DNA from 4 places in the Mesorhizobium sp. WSM4822 genome. Region 4 is predicted to be linked to each of the others. Evidence: predicted binding sites of a transcription regulator. Region 4 holds the regulator's gene; each other region holds the start of a gene.

Region 1 (5,953 bases), on a different contig from region 4:
TGTCGAGCAGTCGAGCAATGACATCTGGCGGGCGGTTTGCGCGGCCACGCGGGAAGCGGTCGCTCAATCGGGCGTGGCGCCCGAGGCGATCGCCGGCATCGGGTTCGACGCCACTTGTTCGCTGGTGGTGCTGGGCGAGGGCGGCGTGCCGCTGCCGGTGAGCAGATCCGGCAATTCGGAACGCAACATCATCGTCTGGATGGATCACCGCGCGGTCGAGCAGACGCGCCGCATCAACCGCAGCGGAGAGGCGGTGCTGAATTATGTCGGCGGCGTCATCTCGCCGGAGATGGAAACGCCGAAACTCCTTTGGCTGGCCGAAAACCTGCCCGACACGTTCAACGCCGCCTGGCAGTTCATGGACCTCCCCGATTTCCTCACCTGGCGGGCGACCGGCAGCCTTGCCCGCTCGGTCTGCACGGTGACTTGCAAATGGACCTATCTGGCGCATGAAAGCCGCTGGGACGAGGCCTATTTCCGCACCATCGGACTAGGGAGCCTGGCCGACGAGGCATTCGCGCGCATCGGCACGCAGATCGTGCCGGCGGGTGGCGCACTTGGCAGCGGGCTGACCGCGCAGGCGGCTGCGGACCTTGGCCTCGTCCCCGGCATCGCGGTAGCGGCAGGCCTGATCGATGCGCATGCCGGTGGCGTCGGTACGGTCGGTGCGCGCGGCGAGTTCGGCAGCGTTCTGTCGCGCATGGCCTATGTTTTCGGCACCTCGGCCTGCACCATGTCGTCGACCGCGGCGCCGGCCTTCGTCGACGGCGTCTGGGGTCCGTATTTCTCGGCCATGGTGCCGGGCCTGTGGCTGAACGAGGGCGGCCAGTCGGCAGCCGGTGCTGCTATCGACCATCTGGTGCGCATGCATCCCGCGGCTGGCGAAGCGACCGCCAAGGCGCAAGCCGAGGGGCTCAGCCTCAGCGCCTGGCTGTCGTTGCAGGCGCAAGGCCGCAACGGGGCCGCAGCGACGCCGGCGCTGGTCGGCGGTATCCATGTGGTGCCGGAGTTTCTCGGCAACCGCGCACCTTTCGCCGACCCGGAGGCGCGAGCGCTGATCGCCGGGCTCGATCTCGACACCAGCCTCGACAGCCTGGTCGGGCTCTATGTCGCCGGGGTCTGCGGGCTGGGCTATGGCGCGCGCCAGATCGTGCGGGCCGAGCATGACAAGGGCATTGCCGTCGACACCATCGTGGTCAGCGGCGGCGCCGGCCAAAGCCCGCTGGTGCGCCAGCTGCTTGCCGATACCACAGGCATGGTGGTGGTGGCGTCGACCTCGCCGGAACCGGTGCTGCTCGGCTCGGCGATGCTGGGCGCGGTCGCCGCCGGTGCCTACAAGGATCTGACGCGGGCGATGGCCGGCATGTCGGAACTCGGCGAGGTCTATCATCCCGATGCCACGCTGGCCGGCTGGCACGCCAAGCGCTTCGCGGCATTCGAGCTGCTGCAGCAGGCCGGCAAGGCGATCAGGGGTTGAAGCGAGCGATTCCTGTCTGGCTTTGTCAGGAGCGTCGCGAACACCGCTTGGCGGTTTAGCCGGAAGCTGGCAGCTTTGTCCTGTCGTGGATCCTCTAGCAGCATGGCAGTGCGACGAGGGCAGGGGGACAGGACCAGGGAGGCCCTATGGCAGACGATAAAGCGCCCGTGCCATTCGCATCGGACAGCGTGCCATGGACGGAATGGTCCGATGTGCCGCGCTTCGGTGTGCGCTACCGGCATCTTTCGCTTGCCGCCCTCGGCGAGAATTACCATGTCGGCGTGGCGATCGAGGAACTGCCGCCGGGCAAGCAGACGTCGCCGGCGCATTACCATATTTTCGAGGAAGAGCATGTCTTCATCCTCGAAGGGATGCTGACCGCTTATGTCGGCGACGCTGCCTATGCCATGACGACTGGCGACTACATCTGCTTTCCGGCTGGTGCCGCGGCGGGGCATTGCCTCATCAACACCGGCGACGCGCCGTGCCGCTATGTCATCGTCGGCGAGCGCAACCCGAATGACGTGGTCGTCTACACGGCCTCCAACAAGGTCCTGGTGCGGGCGCTGGGCAGGCGCGCGATCTTCGACCTCTCGGCAACCCGAACTTACTGGGACGGCGAGAACACCGGCCTTGCCGCCGGCGATCCGCTGCCGTCGGATGTGATGTCCGGTATCACCAAACTCCCAGCCGTGCCGATCCCGCCTGTCGCCAGCGATGCCGTCGAATGGAAGGTCGAGGGCGAAGGCCCGCGGTTCGGCGGCCGGTCCAGGCATCTGACCTATGCGGCTTTGGGACTACCAGACTATCATGTCGGCATGCTGATCGAGGCGCCGGCCCCCGGCATGCGCCTGGCGCCCAGGCACTACCACATGCTCGAAGAGGAGCACGCGCTGATTCTGGAAGGGCAGGTGACGCTGCTGCTTGGCGAGGAGCGTCACGAGATGAAGGCCGGCGATTATGTCTGCTTTCCCGCCGGCCTGGCGGTCGGGCATTCCTTCCTCAACAGCGGTACGGAACCGTGCCGCTATCTGATGATCGGCGAGAAAAATCCCAACGAGGTCTGCGTCTATCCCGATTCCAACAAGATGGCGGTCGACGCCTTGCGCCGGCGCGACGGCATTTTCGACATGGGAGCGGTGAGGCGGTACTGGGACGGCGAGGCATAGAACTGGCGTTTCGCTATCCAATAGCCGTGCTCTGAACGCAGGAAACCGTTCGGAGATGACCGTTATTGCTACTGTACCTGGTTGACGCTAGTCTGGTTCGGGCACTCCAACCGGGGAGTTGGCGGGGAATGCTCCTGCCATTCTTGCGACGGCCTTCACCCTATCACCGTCGCCGCCTTGGCAGGCTGAGATGGGTGGCCTTGTTTGCGCCGTTCATTCTGTTGTCGGGCTATATCATCTATGGCTTCATCGGCATTCGGTTTGATACATCTCTCTCGGTGCTGAGGCACCTTGCGGCATTCCCGAACTGCACTGCCGCCCGTGCCGTTGGTCTCGCCTCTGCGCATAGGGGCGAACCTGGCTATTGGCCGACTCACGATGCCGACCATGACGGCATAGCCTGCGAGCCCTGGCACGGGACAAGCTCTAGTGGCGTCCGGGTCCATCGCTACTCGCGTACCGGCCCATAGCCTTGCCCTGGCCTCAAAGCTCCTTCTCCGCCAGCTCCCTGAATTCGTCGGGCACGGAGCGCGCCGCTTCCAGTGCCACCGTGCCGTAGCCGACCGCCTGTTTGCCGAAGCGTTCGCGGATCTTGTCGATGGCGCGGTCGGCGTCGAAGCGTGCCAGGCCTTTTCGGGTGCCGGGCCGGCGTTTCTCGTCGGCGAGGCCGAGCGGCAGTTCGAGCTGCAGCTCGAAGCTTTCCTCAAGATGCGACACCGAGATCGCCAGCAGCGAGATCGTTCTTTCGTGGGGGTTGTCGGCGAGGACGCCGCGCACCAGATCGCCGGCGATCTCGGCCAGCATCGCGGTCGCCGAGATCGGCTGGCCGAGCGTGATCGAGCGCGTGACGGCGGTGAGATCGGCAAAGCGCACGCGCACCGTCACCGTGCGGCCGGGCCGCGCCTTGGCGCGCAGCCGGCTGGCGACGCGGTCGGCCAGATGCAGCAGAGTGGGTGTGATGATCCGCGCCACGGCGGGTTTTTGGCCCAGCGCCGATTGGGCGCCGGCCGAATGCGCGCGGCGATGCGTTTCGAGCTTTCGCGGGTCGCGGTTCCATGACAAGGCGGCGAGCTTTTCGCCGGCGGCGGGACCGAGCAGCCGCGTCAGTGCGCCGCTGTGCGTCCTGGCCAGCTGGCCGATGGTCTCGACGCCGATTTCCGCCAGCCGCGCCCTGGTCGCCGGGCCGACGCCCCACATCAGCCCGACCGGCAGGTCGTGCAGGAAAGCGAGCTCGCTGCCGGGGTCGACCACCACCAGCCCATCCGGTTTGGCCACCTGCGAGGCGATCTTGGCCAGATGCTTGGTGCGTGCCACGCCGATCGAGATCGGCAGGCCGAGTTCGGCCCGCACGCGGCGGCGGATGGTCGTCGCGATCTCTTGCGGCGAGCCGAACAGATGCGTGCAGCCGGCGACATCGGCAAAGGCCTCGTCGATGGAGATGCGCTCGACCACCGGGGTAAAATCGTCGAGCACCTTGATCGCCGCGTCGCCCAGCCGCTGGTAATGGCTGAAATTACCGCCGACGAAGATCAAATGCGGGCAGAGTTCGCGCGCCTTGCGCCCTGGCATGCCGCCGCGCACGCCGAAGGCGCGCGCCTCATAGGAAGCGGCGAGCACGACGCCGCCGCCCACCGCGATCGGCTTGCCGCGCAGCGACGGATCGAGCAACTGCTCGACCGAGGCGTAGAAAGCGTCGAGATCGGCATGCAGGATGGTGGCTGTCGTTTCCATCCCGACCGCACATCACAGTTGCTGATAGAATTGGAACAAATAAAGAACAAGCACGGGTCGTTGTCAAGCGAAGGGCGATTTGTGCAGCAACAGCCAAGCCAGTTCGAGCGCAACCACCTAGACAATATGCTCCGCCCGCAGCGCCGCCTTCATTCGTTCCAGTTCCGCCTCGCCACCCGCCGCCAACTCGTCGGCGATCCGCGCCAGCCTATCGTCGGCCTTGCGGTGCTTGCTGCCCCAGGCGCCGAGCGTCGCCAGCACCGGCAAGAGGTCGATACCTGCCTCGGTCAGCCGGTAGACCGTTCTCAAGCCATGCGTCGGGTCATCGCTTCTGGTGAGGATGCCTTCCTCCTGAAGCGTTTGCAGCCGCTCGGCCAGCGTGCGCGAGGAGATGCCTTCGTCGGATTGCAGGAATTCGCGAAAGTGCCTTTTGCCGGCGAAGGCCATGTCGCGGATGATGAGCAGCGTCCAGCGGTCGCCGATCAGTTCGAGCGACAGGTTGATCGGGCAGCCGGATTTTTCGCGCGTCGACATCTACGGTTCCATTTTTAAATCACTTTACTATTGACATCGTTTTGGCCTTGCGTCAACGGTTGCAAATGTAAACTGTTTTGCGATGGCCGTGGGGAGAATGACGGTGAAAAAGCTGGTCCTGCAGATGCAGACGTCGGTCGACGGCTTTGTCGGCGCCAATGAGGACCATCCCTGGCAGCTCTGGGAATGGGGCGACGACAGCGCCTGGGACGACGCGCTGAAGCAGGACTTCAACGCTGTCTTCGCAGGCGTCGATACCATCCTGCTCAGCCGCAAAATGGCACAGGAGGGCTACCTCACCCATTGGGGCACTGCGGCGAAGAAGTTTCCGCACGATCCGTTCTACGCCTTTGCGCAGCGCATCGTCGACGCCCGCAAGGTGGTGCTCAGCAACAAGCTCAAGCAATCGGCCTGGGAGTCGGCTTGGGAGCGCACCAGTGTGGCCAGCGGCGACCTGCCGCGCGAGGTCAACGCGCTGAAGACGGGCGAGGGTGGCGACATTGCCGTGTTCGGCGGCGCCGGTTTCGCGTCAGCGCTGATCGCGGCCGGGCTGGTCGACGAGTTCCAGCTGTTCGTCAACCCGGCGGTGCTGGGGGCGGGCCGCCGGATTTTTGATCAGGGCGGTTTTAGGAACCTGCGGCTGCTCGGCTCGAAGGCCTATGCCTGCGGCATGGTGGTCAGCCGTTATGCACCGGCGGGGTGAGGGGAACCTCCATCTTCTCCCTGCTCACTTGGCATCGTGGAAAATAATCCCTACCGTGTGGCGCATGCCTGAGCGCAGCCGGCTGACGCCGTGGCGCAGATTGACGCGGTAGTTGCCTTTGGTGCCCTGCACCGGCCGGTTGTGGACGGCGAACACAACGGCGTCGCCCTGCCGCAGCGGCACCACTTCGACTCGGCTCTGCATGCGCGGGCGCTGCTCGGTCAGCGCGAACTCGCCGCCTGTGAAATCCCGGCCCGGTTCGGAGAGCAGGATCGCCACCTGCAGCGGAAAGGCGAGGTCGCCATAGAGATCCTGGTGCAGGCAGTTGAAGTCGCCAGG
Region 2 (5,953 bases), on a different contig from region 4:
AGGCAACGCCGGCACTGAGGTCGGGCGCGTTGATGGCCAGCATGTTGACCGTGCCGCCACCCCAGCAGAAGCCGATGGCGCCGACCTTGCCGTTGCCGTCCTTGTCGCTCTTGAGGAAAGCGACGGTCGCGACACCGTTGGCGATGGTCTGCGCCGGATCGAGCTTGGCGAACATGTCGCGCGCCTTGTCTTCATCGGTTGGCGTTCCGCCGAGCGGCGACAGGAAATCCGGCGCCAGCGCCACGAACCCCTCCAGCGCCACGCGTCGCGTCACATCGCGGATATGCGGGTTGAGCCCCCTGTTCTCATGCACGACGATCACCGTCCCAAGCTTGCCCGCCTTGTCCGCCGGCTTGACCAGGTAGCCCTTCATCTCGCCGCTGCTGCCGGGATAGCTGATGTCCTCGCCCTTCACCCGCGGATCGTTGTCGGCGACAACAGCCGCTTGCGCCGAATTTGCCGCCAGAAGCGGCGCGATCGCGGCGGCCGCCGCACCCGATCCGGCAAGCCGGGTCAACTGCTCCATGAACCGGCGGCGATCGAGCGTCAGATGCGTATATTCGTCATAGGCGTCGATCATCGCCTGGGTGATGGCGGGCTTGGCGTCGGGTTTCGTCATGGATGGGGTCCTCTGCTTCGGGCTTTAGTTCCCAGCTACATAGGGACCAAGCCGGCATGATCCAGTCGAGCACTCATGGCGGCCGCCAATTGCCTCAGGGCGCAGGGCGCCGGCCGCGCCCGAGCAGTAAAGCCGGCGCCATGCGCGGCCATGTCATCACTTTTTGGTCATTGGCGATAAATCCTGCTGGCGCTGCCACAATCGTGAGGGAAGGTGGCTACCGACCAGTATCTTGGCCGTGTGCCCACACGTCAGACCCAGAAGGAAGCGATGACCATGACCATGCCTTCCCCGATCCTCGCCAGCGCGCTCGTCCTTGCGGCGACCGCCGCTTTGGCCCTGTGCTCGATGGTTCTGAACGTGGGCAGACGATCGTTGATCAGGGTCCGCACTGAGCGGAACCGCAACACGAAAACCCAGGGCTGAGTGACGCCATGAACGTCCAGGACATCGTCAACACCGTTTCGCAGAAGGCGGGCCTCGACCAGGCGACGACGGAGAAAGTCGTCGGCACCATCTTCTCGGTGCTCGAACACGAGGCGGAAGGCACCAGCGCCTCGGCGTTCTTCGCCAGGATCCCCGGCGCCGACGACCTCGCCCATCAATATGACGTCATGGCTGCCGCTCCGGCCGGCGGTGGCGGTTTTCTGTCGTCGTTGCAGGGCGCGCTTGGCGGCGTTCTCGGCGAGAAGGCCGGCGCGCTGATCAACGGCGTCGCCGCGCTCAAGGCATCCGGGCTCGACATGGCGCAGATCCAGAAGGCCGGCGCGACGCTGATCCAGCAGGCCGAAGCCGCCGCCGGCCCCGACCTGACCAACAAGGTGCTCGGCTCGGTGCCCAGCCTGAAGGGCCATCTGGGGATTGGCTGATCGACAATCGGGCCGATCGGAAGATTTGCCGCCCCTCATCGCCCAGTCGGGCACTTTTCCCCGTCACTATGCGGGGAAAAGATACCGGCACAGATGATGGGCGGCGCGACCTCTGAGAGATCGCGCCCCCCTGCGCCCCTACTTCGGCAGCGCGTAGGCGATCACATAGTCCCCGGGCTTGGTGCCGACCGAACCGTGGCCGCCGGCGACGATGACCACGAACTGGCGGCCGTCGGCCACCGTATAGGTCATCGGCGTCGATTGCCCGCCGGCCGGCAGCCGCGCCTGCCACAGCTGCTTGCCCGATGTCAGGTCGTAGGCGCGCAGATAGTCGTCGACCGCCGCCCCCAGGAAGGCGACGCCGCCAGCGGTGATCATCGGCCCGCCAATGCCCGGCACCCCGACCTTCAGCGGCAGCGGCAGCGGCGTCATATCGTAGACGGTGCCGTTGCGGTGCATGTAGGCGATCTTGCCGGTCCTGAGATCGGCGCCGGCGACATAGCCCCAGGGCGGCGCCTGGCAAGGAATGCCGAGCGGCGACAGGAACGGTCCCATCACCACCGCATAGGGCGCGCCCTCGTTGCGGTTCAGCCCCTGCTCGCTGCCGCGCCCCTCGTCCGGTGGCGGCACCTGATCGCGCGGAATGAGCTCCGACTTGAACGCCAGATAGGTCGGCATGCCGAACAGCACCTGCCGGACCGGGTCAACGGCGACGCCACCCCAGTTGAAGGTGCCGAAATTGCCGGGATAGATCAGCGAGCCCTGGACGGAAGGCGGCGTATAGCGACCCTCATAGCGCAGGCCCTGGAATTCGATCCGGCAGGCCAACTGGTCGAACATGGTTAGGCCCCACATGTCGGCGCCGGTGAGCGGCTTCGGCATGAAGGTAAGGTCGGAGACCGGCTGCGTTGGCGATGTGTGGTCACCTTCGATCGCGCCGCCGGGCGCCGGCACTTCGTTGACCACAATGACCGGCTCGCCGGTGCGGCGGTCGAGCACATAGAGGTCGCCCTGCTTGGTCGGCCCGACCAGCGCCGGCACCACCGTGCCGTCGGGTTTGGTGATGTCGATCAGGCTCGGCTGCGCCGGCACGTCCATGTCCCAGAGATCGTGGTGCACGGTCTGCCGCACCCATCGCACCTGCCCGGTGTTGAGGTCGAGCGCGGTGATCGACGACGAGAACTTCTCGACATTGGCGCTGCGCCCGGCGCCGAGCTGGTCCGGCGTCTGGTTGCCGAGCGGCACGTAGAGCAGGCCGAGTTTCTCGTCGGCGCTCGGCGTCGACCACATGTTGGGCGAGTTGGCGGTATAGGTCTGGCCGGCCGGCAGCGGCGTTGTCTGGTCCGGATTGCCGGAATCCCAGTTCCACACCAGCGCGCCGGTGGCAGCGTCGTAGGCGCGGATGACGCCGGATGGCTCCTGCGTCGAATAATTGTCGTTGACCGCGCCGCCGACGATGATCTTGCCGCCTGAGATCAGCGGGGCCGAGGTCGAGTAATAATAGCCCGACTTCGGATAGGGCATGTTGGTCAGAAGGTTCAGCGTGCCGCCCTCGGCGAAAGCCGGGCAGATCTGCCCGTTGGCGGCATCGAGCGCGATCAGCCGCGCATCCGAGGTCGGCAGATAGACGCGGGTCGCACAGGGCTGCCCGGCGGCGCCGGCGGCATCGGCGTAATAGGCCACGCCGCGGCAGGTCTGGTGCTGGCGGTCCTTGTCGAGCTTGACCTTGGGATCGAAGCGCCATTTCTCCTTTCCGCTCGCGGCATCGATGGCGATGGCGAAATTATGCGGCGTGCAGATGTAGAGTGTGTCGCCGATCTTCAGCGGCGTCACCTGATAGGTGGTCTCGCCGACATCGTCGGGACCCTTCACATCGCCGGTCTGGTAGGTCCAGGCAGGCTGCAGCTTGGCGACATTGTCCGGTGTGATCTGGTCGAGCGGCGAATAGCGCTGGCCGAACTGCGTGCGGCCGTAATAGTGCCATTCGCCGGCCGGCACATCATTGCCGAGATTGGCGTTGGCGACCACCTTGTCGGTGCCGAGTTCGCCGGCAATATCCTTCGGATCCGAAGTCATCGAATAACCGGCGACGGCCAATGATGCCAGCACGGCAAGGATCAGCGGCGCGCGCCCGTCAGGGCCGACGAGACCCCGCCTCGCCCACGGCGTCAGCAGCCAAAAAGCGAGAAGCACGATGATGCCGCCGCGAGGCCCGAGTTCCCACCAGTCGAAGCCGGTTTCCCAGACCGCCCAGGCCAACGTGCCGAGCACGATCACCGCGTAGAGCCACAAAGCAGTCGACCTGCGCCGGTAAAGCAGCCAGGCGGCGATCAGGAAGGCAAGGCCGGCAACGACATAGTACCAGCTGCCGCCCAGCATCGCCAGGCGGATGCCGCCGCCGCCGAGTGCCAGGCCGATGAGGAAAAGAATGAGGGAGGTGATGGTGACAGCCAAGATGATACTCCTTCGACTGTTGCGCTTCGCGGCGCTGCCATGGCAACCCGGCATTGCGTCGCTGCCCGAAGCACAACTTTCTCCCGACGGTCCCGCCTGTCAAGCATGGGCCTCAAGCGCAGGCGGTAATGGTCCATCGCAATTGGGATAACATCGACCGCACTGGGAGCGTGGGCAGCAATCGGGCACTTTAGCGGAACAAAACGTAGACAGTTCTGGTCTTTCCCCACCGAATCACTACATTCGGGGCGATGTCCGGCTTTTCCGAAGACATGCCCTTTTTCGACGAACCCAACGCGCGGCCCCCGGCCCCGTCGGGCATCGCCGCGCGCGCCATGGCTGCCCGCAGCGGACACAACAACGCACCCGACTACCTGAAGGGCCTCAACCCGGAGCAGCGGCTAGCGGTGGAAACCACCGAAGGCCCGGTTCTGGTGCTGGCCGGAGCCGGCACCGGCAAGACCCGCGTGCTCACCACCCGCATCGCTCACATCCTCGCCACCGGCAAGGCGTTCCCGTCGCAGATCCTCGCGGTGACCTTCACCAACAAAGCCGCGCGCGAGATGAAGATCCGCATTGGCGTGCTGATCGGCGAAGGCAATGTCGAGGGCATGCCATGGCTCGGCACCTTCCACTCGATTGGCGTGAAGCTGCTTCGCAGACATGCCGAACTCGCCGGTTTGCGCTCCGACTTCACCATCCTCGACACCGACGACGTCGTGCGGCTGATCAAGCAGCTGATCCAGGCCGAAGGTCTGGACGACAAGCGCTGGCCGGCCAAGCAGTTCGCCCAGATGATCGACGGCTGGAAGAACAAGGGGCAAGGCCCGTCCGACATCGCCGAGGGCGACGCCCGCGCCTTCGCCAACGGCAAGGGCCGCGAACTCTACAAGGCCTATCAGGAGCGGCTGAAGACGCTGAACGCCTGCGATTTCGGCGACCTGCTGTGCCACCCGATCCGCATCTTCCGCGCCAATCCGGACGTGCTCAAGGAATACCACAAGCGCTTCAAATACATCCTCGTCGACGAGTACCAGGACACCAACACCGCCCAGTACATGTGGCTGCGCCTCCTGGCGCAGCGGCCTCAAGGCAAGCCGATCTCCCCCCTTGAGGGGGAGATGTCCGGCAGGACAGAGGGGGGCGCCTCGCGCCGACAGGCTGGAGGGACAGCGCCCCCCTCTGTCGCCTCCGGCGACATCTCCCCCTCTAGGGGGGAGATCGGGCGCTCTTCGACTGACACCCGCGCCACCGTAAACATCTGCTGCGTCGGCGACGACGATCAGTCGATCTATGGCTGGCGCGGCGCCGAAATCGACAACATCCTGCGCTTCGACAAGGATTTTCCCGGCGCCACCATCATCCGGCTGGAGCGCAACTACCGCTCGACCGCGCACATCCTTGGCGCCGCCTCCCACCTCATCGCCCACAATGAGGGCCGCTTCGGCAAGACGCTGTTCACGGACCGCAACGATCCCGAGGACGGCAAGGTGCATGTCCATGCCGCCTGGGATTCCGAGGAGGAAGCCCGCGCCGTCGGCGAGACCATCGAGACCTACCAGCGGCAAAAGCACAATCTCAACGACATGGCGATCCTGGTCCGCGCCTCCTTCCAGATGCGGGAGTTCGAGGATCGCTTCGTCACGCTCGGCCTCAACTACCGCGTCATCGGCGGCCCGCGCTTCTACGAGCGCATGGAAATCCGCGATGCGCTGGCCTTCTTCCGCGTCGTCGCCCAAGGCGCCGACGACCTCGCTTTCGAGCGCATCGTCAATGTGCCCAAGCGCGGCCTGGGCGAAGCCACCATCCGCCAGATCCACGACACCGCGCGTGCGCTGCGCATCCCGATGCTGGAGGCCGCCGCCAAGCTGGCCGAAAGCGACGAGTTGAAGCCGAAGCCGCGCGCCGCACTTCGTGAAGTGGCGGCCAATTTCGAGCGCTGGCAAAAGGCGCTGGAAACCACGCCGCACACCGAACTCGCCGAGTCCATTCTCGAAGAGAGCGGTTACAC
Region 3 (5,953 bases), on a different contig from region 4:
TTCGGCTCAAGGCGCGGCAGCATCGACATCTGCGCCCGCGATTCAATTTGGAAGACGCCAAGCGTATCGGCGCGGCAGATCATTTTGTAAACTTGCCTATCCTCCGGCGGCAGGGTGGCCAGCACATAAGGTCGGCCGTATTTGTCTCGCGCCTTTGGGTAGTGGTCAGTAAGCAAGGTGAAGGCGCGCTGGAGGCAGGTCAGCATGCCGAGCGCCAGCACGTCGACTTTCAGGATCTTCACCGCGTCGAGATCGTCCTTGTCCCATTCGACCATCTTGCGCTCGTCCATCGCCGTCTTGACGATGGGCACGATCTCGTCGAGCCGGTCCCTGGTTATGACGAAGCCGCCGACATGCTGCGACAGATGGCGGGGGAAGCCCATGATCTCATTGGCACGCTCCATCACGTGCCTCGACACCGGATCGGTGCGGTCGAGGCCGCCGGCGCGGGCTTCCTTCTCGCCAAGCTCCGATGTCGACCAACCCCAGATCGAGCCGGAAAGCGATGCCCTGACATCCTCGGACAGGCCCATCGCCTTCGACACTTCGCGCAGCGCCGAACGGCCGCGATAGCTGATGACGGCGGCCGCAAGTGCCGTGCGCTTGCCGCTGTATTTCTCGTAGATGTACTGGATTACGGTTTCGCGCTTTTCGTGCTCGAAATCGACGTCGATATCCGGCGGCTCGTTTCTCTCCTCGGAAATGAAGCGCTCGAAGAGCGAATCGATTTTTTCCGGTCCTACTTCGGTGATGCCGATGCAGAAGCAGACGACCGAATTGGCGGCCGATCCACGTCCCTGGCAGAGAATATCCTTGCTGCGCGCGAACTTGACGATGTCGTAGACAGTCAGGAAATAGCGGGCATAGTTGAGGCGTTCGATCAAAGCGAGCTCTTCCTCGATGCGCCTGGTCACCGAATCCGGCACACCCGCCGGATAGCGGTTGGCCGCTCCCTCCCGCGCCAGCCGCTCCAGTTCAGCCTGTGGGCCAAGACCCGATTCCGTCGGCTCGTCCGGATAATTGTACTGAAGGTCGCTCAACGAAAAGGTCAGTTCTTCCGCAAACCGCAGCGTCTCGGTCAGCGCTTGCGGATGCCTGCGGAACAGGCGCGCCATCTCCATTGGCGGCTTCAGATGACGCTCGGCATTGGCGCTGAGTTGCAGCCCGACCTCGGCGACGGGCGTGTTGAGGCGGATCGCGGTCAGCACGTCCTGCAGCGGGCGCCGTTCGGCCGTGTGGTAGAGAACGTCGTTGGTCGCCATCAGCGGAACACCGACGCTCTCGGCAAGCGCTGCCGCCTGCTCGATGCGGAAACGGTCATTGCCGGCGTAGTCGGGCGAAACGCCAAGCCGCAGGTTCCTGCCGAAGCGGCCTTTGAGGTCTCGAAGCAGGGGAAGACTATCTTGCGCGCCCGCCGACAGATCCGGCAGGACCGCCAGCGACATCAGGTCACCCCATTCGAGGAGGTCGCCGCGCTGGAGAAGGGTGGCGCCTTTTTCGTTCTCGTCGCGCAGATTGGCTTGCGTCAGCATGCGGCACAGATGCCCCCAGCCCTTGCGGTCTTGGGGATAGGCGAGGATGTCCGGCGTGCCGTCGCCGAAAACCAGCCGGCTGCCGGGGTGATAGGAGAGCTTTTCGACCTTGGCCTGCTGCCAGGCGCGCACCACGCCGGCCACCGTGTTGCGGTCGGCAAGCCCGATCGCCGAGAAGCCCAGGAGCTTGGCCGCGACCACCATCTCCTCCGGCTTGGAGGCGCCGCGCAGGAAGGAGAAATTCGACTGGATGCCGAACTCGGCATAGGGGATGACGGTCAGCGCGTTCATGCGAAGACACCATGCATGAACCAGCGCGGCGGTACCTGCGTGTTGCCGTAAAGACCTTGCCGGTAGAGCCAATAGCGGCGGCCATCGGCATCCTCGATGCGGAAATAGTCGCGCGTCGATGCCGCCTCGTCGCTTGGCGCTTCCCGCCACCATTCGGCGGCGATGCGTTCCGGCCCTTCGGCGCGCGTGACCCGGTAGAGCGCGCGCCGCCAGCGGAAGTGCAGCGGTGGTCCTTCCGGCATTTCAGTGGCCGGCACATCGATGGGTTCGGGCGAGCGGAACAGCCGGATTGGCCGTTCCGGCGGAAAAATGGTTTGTGGCGCCTGCAGCCTGCCGGGCTTTTTCGGCGGCGTGGTCCGGCGCGGCGCTTCGGTGAAGGGGATCGTGGCGACAGCACGCTCCGGCAGATGGCTCTCGACCGCGACCGGCCGGAGAACCGCGCCCTCGCCGAGCCGGGCGCGGATGCGGTCGGCGAACAGCGCGATATCGGCGCCATCGTCGATCGTTTCACCAGTCAGATCAGCCTGCTGCATGTCGAAGGTGGCTGCCGCCAACACCGAGAGCCGCACCAGATCGAAACCATAGCCGGCATCGATATCCTGCTCGAGCGCGGCCAGCCTCTCATGGAACAGTTTCTGGATCAGCATGGGTTCGCGCATCGGCCGCGAGGTGCCGATGGCGATGCGGCTGACGGCGCCGTCGACGCGAAAGAGCAGCAGCGCCAGTGTCCTGGCACCCTCGCCGCGGCGTTCGAGATCGGTTTTCAAGGTCGCCGCCAGCATGCCCACCAGCCGTTCGATGTCCTCGGTCAGGGTGACGGGTTCGGCGAGGTGGCGTTCGACCGAAAGCGGCGCGACGGGAAGGCGCGGCGACACCGCTTCGTCGAGACGGCCAAGCGCCTGGTCGAGGCGCAGGAGCAGCAAGGCGCCAAAACGGCGGGCGAGCGGCGCGCGCGGTGCCGCCATGACGGCGCCCGCCGTGCGCAGGCCGACGCTTTCCAGGCTGGTGCGGGTCGCCGGCTCGATGCGCAGCGCGGCCAGGGGCAGGGGTGCCAGCAGCGCTTCCTCCTCGCCTGACACAATGATGCGGTCGCCGCAAAAGCGTGCCGCCGCCCAGGCCGCACCCGGTGTCGCGGCAAGCCCGGCGCGGACATCGAAACCCTGATGGAAGAAGCGCGACAGGATGTCGTCCAGCATGGCGCGCTCGCCGCCGAACAGATGGGTGCAGCCGGTGACGTCGAGAAACAGGCCGTCTGTCCCGTCCAGCGCCACCAGCGGGGTGTAGCGGTCGCACCAGTCGGCAAGGCCTTCGAGCAGTCGGCGGTCGGCTTCCGGATCGGCCTCGACGATGTCGATCGACGGATGCATGGCGCGCGCATCGGCAATGCCCATGTCGCGCTTCAGGTGCAGGGCCTCAGCCCGCTCGTCGAGGGCCGAGATGCGCTGCGCGTTGCGGTCTCGATGGCTGATCACGAGCGGCGGGTGGGATGGGTGATCCGACGGCCGGGAACGCCAGGACCGCCCCAGACGCTGGCGCAGGACCCTTTCCGCCGCCAGATAGGGAAACCACAGGGACAGGATTCTTTGGCCGGTTTCTTTCCCCACCTGCTCCTTCGTCGCCCGCTCTTTCGTCGAATGCGCGTTCATCGGGGTTCCACTCCAGTGTGAATTGTCCAGGCAGGGCCGTGCGGCTCTTGCCGATGGTGAGGGTGAAGGCCGGGCGACCGATCGAACCGGCCAGCGGTCCGGCGATGGTGTCGCGCGGCACCGCCGGCGCCGAGGCGACGATGAGGCGGACGGGTGCCGCCGTGGGTTCGGGTTCGGCCGCCTGCCGCAGCAGGAACACCGGCCGGCCGGCCGCTTGCGTCCTTGCATGCAGCCGGCGTGTCGCGGTCAGGTCCAGCCGCTGCGGATTGCCGCGGATTTCCAGGATGACGGCGGCAAGCGCCGTCATCCGGGCCGCCTCCTCGGCGACCCACAGCGCATCGACAAGCCTTGGCGCCTCGGAAAACAGCAATTGCTCCGGCTCGATGCCGAATGAGGCGTGAAGCCCCCTTGCATAGGGAAAGCCGGCCTCGCGAAAAATCTCCGATGTGCCGATCCACAGCACCGGCAGCCCCGGCGTTTGCTTGAGGATCAGGCTGGTGAGCGACAAAGCGAAGCCGGCGACGGCCCCAGCATCGCGGGTTTCCAGCCCATGGATTTCACTCAGGGCGGCCTTCGGCAGGCCGCCGCTCAGGGCGGCGTCGAGGCGCTCGACACCGATAGGCAGGAACGCATCCGGCAACGCCGCGGCAATGCCACGCCGGACGATTGTGAGATCGGTGCTGGCGTCAGCATCGGAGGTCGCGGCGGCCGGCGCAGCCAAGCGCTCGGGCAGCGTTCCCTCGATTTTCGCGATCTGGCGGCGCAGGGCAAAAACAGTCTCCCGCGCCACGGCGGTCATCGCCATGACGGTCAGCTTCCACTCACAATTGTTCCTGTTATGTTCCCTATAGATTCCAGAGGGTGACCCAGGAGTCAAGCAGAGTCATGGGGAATTTATTCCTCTCGGCAGGGATGGCGCAGGCGCATCGGCCCGTTCATTTGCCGATTCCGGTGCGAAAGCCTATATGCCGGGATCAAAGGACAAAGCATGGCCCGCATCTACAAGACCCGCACCTGGCACGACGAACTCTCGCCCTCGATGGACGAAATGGAGTTCCTGGCGCTGGAGGCGTACGCCCATCTGCCGGAGGATTTCCGCAAGCTGACCGGCGAGATCGTCATCCAGATCGCCGAGTTCCCGACCGACGAGATCATGGACGATCTGTCGCTGGAAACGCCCTTCGACCTGCTCGGCCTGTTCGAGGGACGCGGCATCGCCGAGCGCTGGAACCCGCAGACCGGCGAAGGCCCGAACCGCATCACGCTCTACCGCCGCGCCATCCTCGATTACTGGTCCGAAAACGAAGAAACGCTGGGCGACATCGTCACCCACGTGCTGATCCACGAGATCGGCCACCATTTCGGCCTGTCGGACGATGATATGGAGAAGATCGAAGAGGCGGCCGAGTAGCACTCAGATGACGGAAGCAGAATTTGCCGACCTGATCGATTGCAATTGGCCGTACCACGACATTTCACAAAGCCGGGAACTGATCGCAACCGCCATCGGGATTTCGCCGAATGCCGCTTTCCTCGCACTTAGTGAGCTTTGCCATCTGCCCGCAAGTGCTGCCATCGAACCGGCCACTCTCGTTGCCCTGGTCGATTTCTGGCTCTCCGAATTCGACCACCCGATGGCACCTATGACAGCGGAATGCGCGATCTCCATGATTGAACGCAAGCGGTTGCCGGTTCCTGAAATCCTTACGAGAATGGATTCCGTCTCCGGCTATCCCGGTCTCCTTGCAGCGCTATCGATCCTCTATTTCGGCTGCGATGACGTCGAGGGCCGCGCAGACGCACGGTTCAACGAAATCAGAGCCGCCTGGGAAAATCTGGCGTAGCTGGTTACTGATCGACCAAGCGCTGTATTTGGCCCTCATTCCTGACCGTCGATATCCTTGACTACTGGTCCGAGAACGAAGAGACGCTGGGCGACATCCACGAGATCGGTCACCATTCGGCCTGTCGGACGATGATATGGAGAAGTTCGAAGAAGCGGCCGAGTAGCCCCACACCTTCGTCATCCTAGGGCGGAGCAAGGAGCGAAGCGACGCGGCGCAGACCCTAGGATCCATGCCGTGACGGCGATGCTATGCTCCGGCGGTGCAAGAAACCCGAGCGGCTACCAGCCGGTTCCACGAAAGAGCTCGAACCACTCCGGATTGGCCGTTTCGATCAGCTCGATCTTCCATTGTCGAGGCCAGCGCTTCAATGACTTCTCGCGCTGGATGGCATCGGTAATGTCGAAATATTCCTCGTACCACACCAGCCGCTGTACGCTGTAGCGACTCGTGAAGCGCGAGCCTTGGCCGGCCTTGTGCTCAGGCATTCGACGGCCGAGATCGTTGGTGACGCCGATATAGATGGTGCCGCGGTTCTGACTCGCGGTCATATAGACGTAGCCGGTCGTGGTTTCAGGGTAGCGAGCGTTGATGCGCGCACAAGCGCCATTTTGATCCGCCGCATTCTACGGCCAATGTC
Region 4 (5,953 bases):
CGCAACGGATTCGACATCGGTGCCGATGCCAGGCGCACGGACTGGCGTGAGACGCGAACCGAGAACGAAGAGGTGCTGGTCGCCTGGCAGACGATCTATCGCGATCCGCAGCGCTACTGGATGTTCTACGAACTGGCAGAGAAGCTGGTCGACTTCGAGGATTATTTCCGCCGCTGGCGCTTCAACCACGTCACCACGGTGGAGCGCATCATCGGCCTGAAACGCGGCACCGGCGGCACGTCGGGTGCTTCGTATCTGAAGAAGATGCTCGAGGTGGTGCTGTTCCCGGAGCTGTGGACGGTCCGCACCCGGCTCTGACATCGTCGAAATGAAAACAGCGACGCGCGGCGGCGGAACACCCTTCGCGAACAACCGGGGACTGACTGACCATGAGTGGAATTCCTGATCTCGCCGCAGTCGAAGCGATGGATGCCACGGATCCGCTGCGGGCCATGCGCGACCGTTTCATTCTGCCGGAGGGGGTGATCTATCTCGACGGCAATTCACTGGGGGCAGCGTCTCATGCCGTTTTCGGCGAGCTGCAGCAGGCGGCAACCCAGGAATGGGCCCAGGACCTCATCCGAGCCTGGAATACGGCCGGATGGTTCGAGATGCCGATCGAACTCGGCGATCAACTCGGGCGCCTGATTGGAGCCGCGGCCGGCCAGACCGTCGTCTGCGACACGACCTCGACCAACATCTACAAGGTGCTGCATGCGGCGCTGAAGATGCGGCCGGGCCGGTCGGTCATTGTCGCCGAGGGTGACAGTTTCCCCACCGACCTGTACATCGCCGAAGGGGTGGCCTCGACACGGGACGGCGTCCTGCTGCGCCTCGCGGGCGTCGACGCGCCCACCATCGAAGAGCTGATCGACGAAAACGTCGCGGTGGTGCTGGTCAACCACGTCAACTACAAATCGGGTGAACTGCGCGACATGGCGGCGCTGACGCGCAAGGCTCATGCGGCCGGAGCGCTGATCGTCTGGGATCTATGCCACACCGCCGGCCCCCTGCCCGTCGAGCTCGATCACGCAAATGCCGATTTCGCCATCGGCTGCACTTACAAGTACCTCAACGGCGGTCCGGGCGCACCGGCCTTCATCTATGCCGCGCAGCGCCATCACGGCGATATCAGCCAGCCGCTCAGCGGCTGGTGGGGCCATGCGCGGCCCTTTGCCTTCGAACGGGGATATGTTGCCGGCACCGGTATCCGCCGCTTTCTGTGCGGCACCCAGCCGGTCCTGTCGATGCGGGCGCTCAAAGGCGCGCTTGCCATCTGGAACGACGTCGACATGGCGGCATTGCGAAAAAAGAGCGTCGCGCTGACGGAACTGTTCATCCAGCTCGTCGAAGCAAAGTGCGGCGCCTATGGCCTCACGCTGGAGACCACCCGCGACGCGACCAGGCGCGGCAGCCAGGTGTCGTTCCTTCACGATCACGGCTATCAAATCATGCGGGCGCTGATCGAGCGCGGCGTCATCGGTGATTTTCGCGCGCCATCGACCATCCGTTTCGGCTTCACGCCCCTCTATATCGGCTACAAGGATGTGTGGCTGGCGGTTCAAGTGCTAGAAGACATTCTGCGCACGGGCGCATGGAAGGACCAGCGTTTCGCCGTCAAGGAAGCCGTTACCTGACGCAACGATCTCCGCGATTTGCCGTCGCCGCCCTCACTGCCCGGCGGATGACGGAAGGCTGAATTCCAGCCACAAATGCCAACAGACGTTGGCGTTTTGGCTCCGTTTCGTTCACGGCAAACGAACGTCCCAAAGATTGATATCGTCCTTGTGGAGGTCGGCCGGCAGATGATGCCAAGCCTCGGGTTGAGGATGAGCCACAGGTCATTAACCATAATGGTTTCAATGTGAGCAGGCGCATCGCCGTGGTTGGCGCCTGTCGATTGCGACCCGCTGGCAAGCCCAAATAATTTCAGCAGCCTTAACAAATTCATTAAACTTTAAACGGTTGCAGAACACAACTGGAACAGATAGTGTTTGTTCTGGGTTTGTTTTTCGATTCTGGTTTCAGGTAATCTGGGGGCCGCCATGCTGACACGCAAGCAACATGAACTGCTGATGTTCATCCATGAACGCCTGAAGGAGAGCGGCATTCCGCCATCCTTCGACGAGATGAAGGAGGCGCTCGACCTTGCCTCCAAATCCGGGATTCATCGGCTGATCACCGCACTTGAGGAGCGCGGCTTTATTCGCCGGTTGCCCAACCGGGCACGCGCGCTGGAAGTGCTGCGATTGCCGGACTCGATCGCGCCCGGCCTCAACGCGGCAAAGAAGTTTTCGCCAAGCGTCATCCAGGGCAGTCTCGGTCAGGGTGGTGCTCTTGGCCGGCAGATCAAGCCGGCGCCTTCGCGGATGCCCTCGCCCGGCAATGATGACGATGCGGTCTCCGCCGTGTCGATACCGGTGATGGGCCGTATCGCCGCCGGTGTGCCGATCGATGCCATCCAGCATCAGACGCATTCGATCTCGGTGCCGCCGGACATGATCATGGGCGGCGCCCACTATGCGCTGGAGGTTAAGGGCGACTCGATGATCGAGGCCGGTATCTTCGACGGCGACACCGTCATCATCCGCAATGCCGACACGGCGAACCCCGGCGAGATCATCGTGGCGCTGGTCGATGAAGAGGAAGCGACGCTGAAGCGGTTCCGCCGCAAGGGCGCTTCGATCGCTCTCGAAGCCGCCAATCCGGCCTATGAAACCCGTATTTTCGGCCCAGACAGGGTCAAGGTGCAAGGCAAGCTCGTCGGCCTCATCCGCCGCTACTGAGGCGGCTGCGGGTTGGCCGCTGGCTTCTCGGGTTTCTTGAAGGGTGCCAGCCCCCTCGCCTCACGAGAGTATTTGCGTTGCGTGTGCCAGGGCCGATATGGGCTGTTCACCGCGAAGCTGATTGTCGCCGGCGTGGTCGCCGATTGGCGATCGAAGAAGACCGCGGCACTGCCTTTGCGAGCCAGTTGCCGCTTGGTGATGACGAGAACCAGCGGATTGTGACAGGCGTCATAGGCGGTGGCGTCATTGATGACGATCAGCTCGGCGAAGCCGCAGGCTTTCCAGGTGTCCTTGCGGTCCTCGACATAGGCAATGATCGCACCGGACATATGCCTGGCCACGCAAACGCCTGAGGAGCAATAGAACGGCGATCCCGGCGGTAGCTCAACGGCGTCCGCGACGTCGAATTGCCCATCGCTCTTGTCGAACACCTCTGGCACGACGATGGTTTCTGATGTCAGGGCGCGTTTCCAGTTGTCGACGGTGAATTCGTTCGGCCGTTCCCGGCTGACGGCAAGCTCGCCGCCACCGATCGGCAACGCCACCAGCCGGGCGTCTTCCGAGATCAGCACATCCGGCGTGCGCGTATCCGAGACGGTCAGCAAGCCTGCCAGCGCGAATGGCAGAGCAGCGAGCCGCAGCCAAGTTGTCGCCATCGTCGCGATGACCAGGGCAATTGTCACCAGCAGGACAGATTGCTGCGAAATCAGCCCAACCCCATCGACAGGCGAACGTTCGGAGATCCAACCCGATATGGCGATCATCACCGTCAGACCCTTGCCCATCAGGTAGAGGGCCGGCCAATCCAATCCGAAAGGCATCAGCAGCGCGCTTGCGACAGCCAGGAACATGACCACGGTGACGATCGGCATAACCGCCAGATTGGCGAACAGGCTGAGCGGCGACACACGCTGAAAATGCCAGATGGCAAACAGCGTCGTGGCGCTGCCGGCGATGATGGAGGTCATGGCAAGGCCGGTTGCCGCGAGCACGAACTTTCGCGTCAGGAAACCGGGCATGGATCGCTTTGGGGGCGGCGGTCTTGCTTTTCCCGCGCGGTGATCGGCCCAGCCGGCATAGGCGCCGACCAGAGCCGCGGTCGCGGCGAACGACATCTGAAAACTCGGGCCGACCACCTCATGCGGCGACACCACGATGACGGCGATCGCCGAGATCGCCAGATTGCGCATGGTGAGTGCTGCTCGATCGAACAGCACGGCAATCAGCATCACCGCCAGCATGATGAAGCTGCGCTCGGCGGCAACGACGACTCCAGAGATGATGAGATAGGCCGCGATCGAGAACAGTGCGGCGAAGGCGGCATACTTCTTGACCGGGCGACGCGCGGAAAAGTCGGGAAACAAGGCGAAGGCGCCGCGCAGCAAGCCCATGATGGTGCCTGCGACCAGCGCCATGTGCAGTCCCGAAATCGAGATGATGTGGTAGATGCCGGTACGTCGCATCGCCTCATTGATGTCATCGGGAATGCCGGCGCGCACGCCGACGATCAGCGCCGCGGCGATCTCGCCTTCGGCGCCGCCGACGCTCGCCCTGATATGGTCGGCGATGGCCTCGCGGGCATTTTCCACGCTAGAGGAAATTCGGGCCGGCAGCGGCATGTCGCCATCATCGCTGACGACAAGCTTGGGGTTGCCGAGAAAGAACCCGCTGCCGCCGATGCCGGCAAAATAGCTGTCGAAGGAGAAATCATAGCTGTCCGGCCGCACCGGCCCGGTCGGCGGCAAAAGCTTGGCATATCCAGTGATGAGGGAGCCTGCGGTCACGTCAGCCGGGATCTTGCGTGCCGAAAGCCGCACCCGTTCCGGCGCATAGCGCAGTTTCGGTCTTGCGGTCGATGTCACGTCGATGGTCAGCCGGATGCGGCCAGTTTCCATCCGGTCGAGCGAGACGACGCGGCCGGTCACCTGCGTCGAGATTTCCGAGCCCAACATTTGTGTGCCCGCACGCCACGTCTCGACCTTGGCAGCAAGCAGTCCTAGGGCGCACAAAAGCGCCGCCATGAAACACAGATGGGTCTTTGGCCATGAGCGCGAGACCAGCGCACAGATCCCCGTCAAGATGACAACCGCGACAGGTCTCGCAAAGTCGGGTTCAGCCGTCAGCGAAAAATAGCCGATCGCTCCGATCGCCAGGCAGACCGGCACCAGCAGGAAGGCCACGCCCCGGTCGAGTTCCAGGCTCGCCGCCGTGTTCACGCTGTGGCGCAGGCGAGGCAGTGATGTCAGGCTGATTTGCCGGCGCACGCGAACGATCCTGCCGGTTTCGGCAACAGGAACAGAGGCGGCGACATCCGCTTGCAAGGGCGCCTTGCCGGGATCCGGCACAAGGGGCGATGGCGGCGGTAATGGGGCTGGCCGAGGCGCAAACAGGGACCGTTCGCTGACGCCGATGGCAGCGTCCTCGCCCTGATCCGAGCCCCAGCCTCGTCCAGCCATCGGGTCTGCCCCTTGCGCCCTCGACACCCTATGCTACATGAACGCCGGGCGCGCGAAAGCCCGCGCAACCGCACCCCGCTTCAGATGGTTTCCGAGAGTTCCATGTCCGACAAGGTCGTCACCCGTTTTGCCCCTTCGCCCACCGGCTATCTGCACATAGGCGGCGCGCGCACGGCGCTGTTCAACTGGCTGTATGCGAAGCACACTGGCGGCACGATGCTGCTGCGCATTGAGGACACCGACCGCGAACGCTCCAATGAAGCCGCGACGGCTGCCATCCTCGACGGGCTTTCCTGGCTTGGCCTGAGCTGGGACGGCGAGCCGGTGTCGCAGTTCGAGCGTGCGCCGCGCCACCGCGAGGTGGCTGAGGAGCTGGTGCGCATGGGCAAGGCGTATTATTGCTATGCCACGCCGGCCGAACTGGAGGCCATGCGCGAGGCTGCCAGAGCCAAGGGGCTGCCGCCCCGCTATGACGGCCGCTGGCGCGACCGCGACCCCTCTGAGGCGCCCGCAGGCGTCAAGGGCGCCATTCGTATCAAGGCGCCGACCGAAGGCGAGACCATCGTCCATGACCGTGTCCAGGGCGAGGTGCGCTTTCCCAATAAGGATCTCGATGACTTCATCATCCTGCGTTCTGACGGCAATCCCACTTACATGCATGCCGTCGTCGTCGATGATCATGATATGGGAGTCACCCATATCATTCGCGGC

The links. The regulator LexA, encoded in region 4, represses DNA repair genes until DNA is damaged. The targets are predictions, from matches to a motif close to TGTTCNNNNTGTGTTCNG.
Region 1: dinB (DNA polymerase IV) is a predicted target of LexA. The motif match lies at 4,409-4,426, and genes of this name have one in related genera.
Region 2: AC0L3E_RS13750 (ATP-dependent helicase) is a predicted target of LexA. The motif match lies at 4,137-4,154, and genes of this name have one in related genera.
Region 3: AC0L3E_RS31015 (ImuA family protein) is a predicted target of LexA. The motif match lies at 4,298-4,315, and genes of this name have one in related genera.

The regions. Positions count from the first base shown of each region.
Region 1 is NZ_JBVVQM010000001.1:964,691-970,643, forward strand. It holds gene AC0L3E_RS04790 (FGGY-family carbohydrate kinase) at 1-1,477, shown strand, start outside; gene AC0L3E_RS04795 (cupin domain-containing protein) at 1,624-2,646, shown strand; gene AC0L3E_RS04800 (excalibur calcium-binding domain-containing protein) at 2,775-3,116, shown strand; gene dinB (DNA polymerase IV) at 3,130-4,377, opposite strand; gene AC0L3E_RS04810 (winged helix-turn-helix transcriptional regulator) at 4,495-4,911, opposite strand; gene AC0L3E_RS04815 (dihydrofolate reductase family protein) at 5,015-5,614, shown strand; gene AC0L3E_RS04820 (2OG-Fe(II) oxygenase) at 5,639-5,953, opposite strand, start outside.
Region 2 is NZ_JBVVQM010000005.1:125,548-131,500, forward strand. It holds gene AC0L3E_RS13730 (dienelactone hydrolase family protein) at 1-619, opposite strand, end outside; gene AC0L3E_RS13735 (hypothetical protein) at 890-1,045, shown strand; gene AC0L3E_RS13740 (hypothetical protein) at 1,054-1,488, shown strand; gene AC0L3E_RS13745 (glucose/quinate/shikimate family membrane-bound PQQ-dependent dehydrogenase) at 1,627-3,942, opposite strand; gene AC0L3E_RS13750 (ATP-dependent helicase) at 4,194-5,953, shown strand, end outside.
Region 3 is NZ_JBVVQM010000019.1:5,898-11,850, reverse strand. It holds gene AC0L3E_RS31025 (error-prone DNA polymerase) at 1-1,823, opposite strand, end outside; gene AC0L3E_RS31020 (DUF6504 family protein) at 1,820-3,295, opposite strand; gene AC0L3E_RS31015 (ImuA family protein) at 3,237-4,274, opposite strand; gene AC0L3E_RS31010 (metallopeptidase family protein) at 4,458-4,880, shown strand; gene AC0L3E_RS31005 (hypothetical protein) at 4,888-5,313, shown strand; partial or broken gene AC0L3E_RS31000 (metallopeptidase family protein) at 5,367-5,479, shown strand; gene AC0L3E_RS30995 (GIY-YIG nuclease family protein) at 5,595-5,864, opposite strand.
Region 4 is NZ_JBVVQM010000015.1:13,869-19,821, reverse strand. It holds gene kynA (tryptophan 2,3-dioxygenase) at 1-318, shown strand, start outside; gene kynU (kynureninase) at 390-1,637, shown strand; gene lexA (transcriptional repressor LexA) at 2,046-2,786, shown strand; gene AC0L3E_RS28445 (ComEC/Rec2 family competence protein) at 2,780-5,242, opposite strand; gene gltX (glutamate--tRNA ligase) at 5,345-5,953, shown strand, end outside.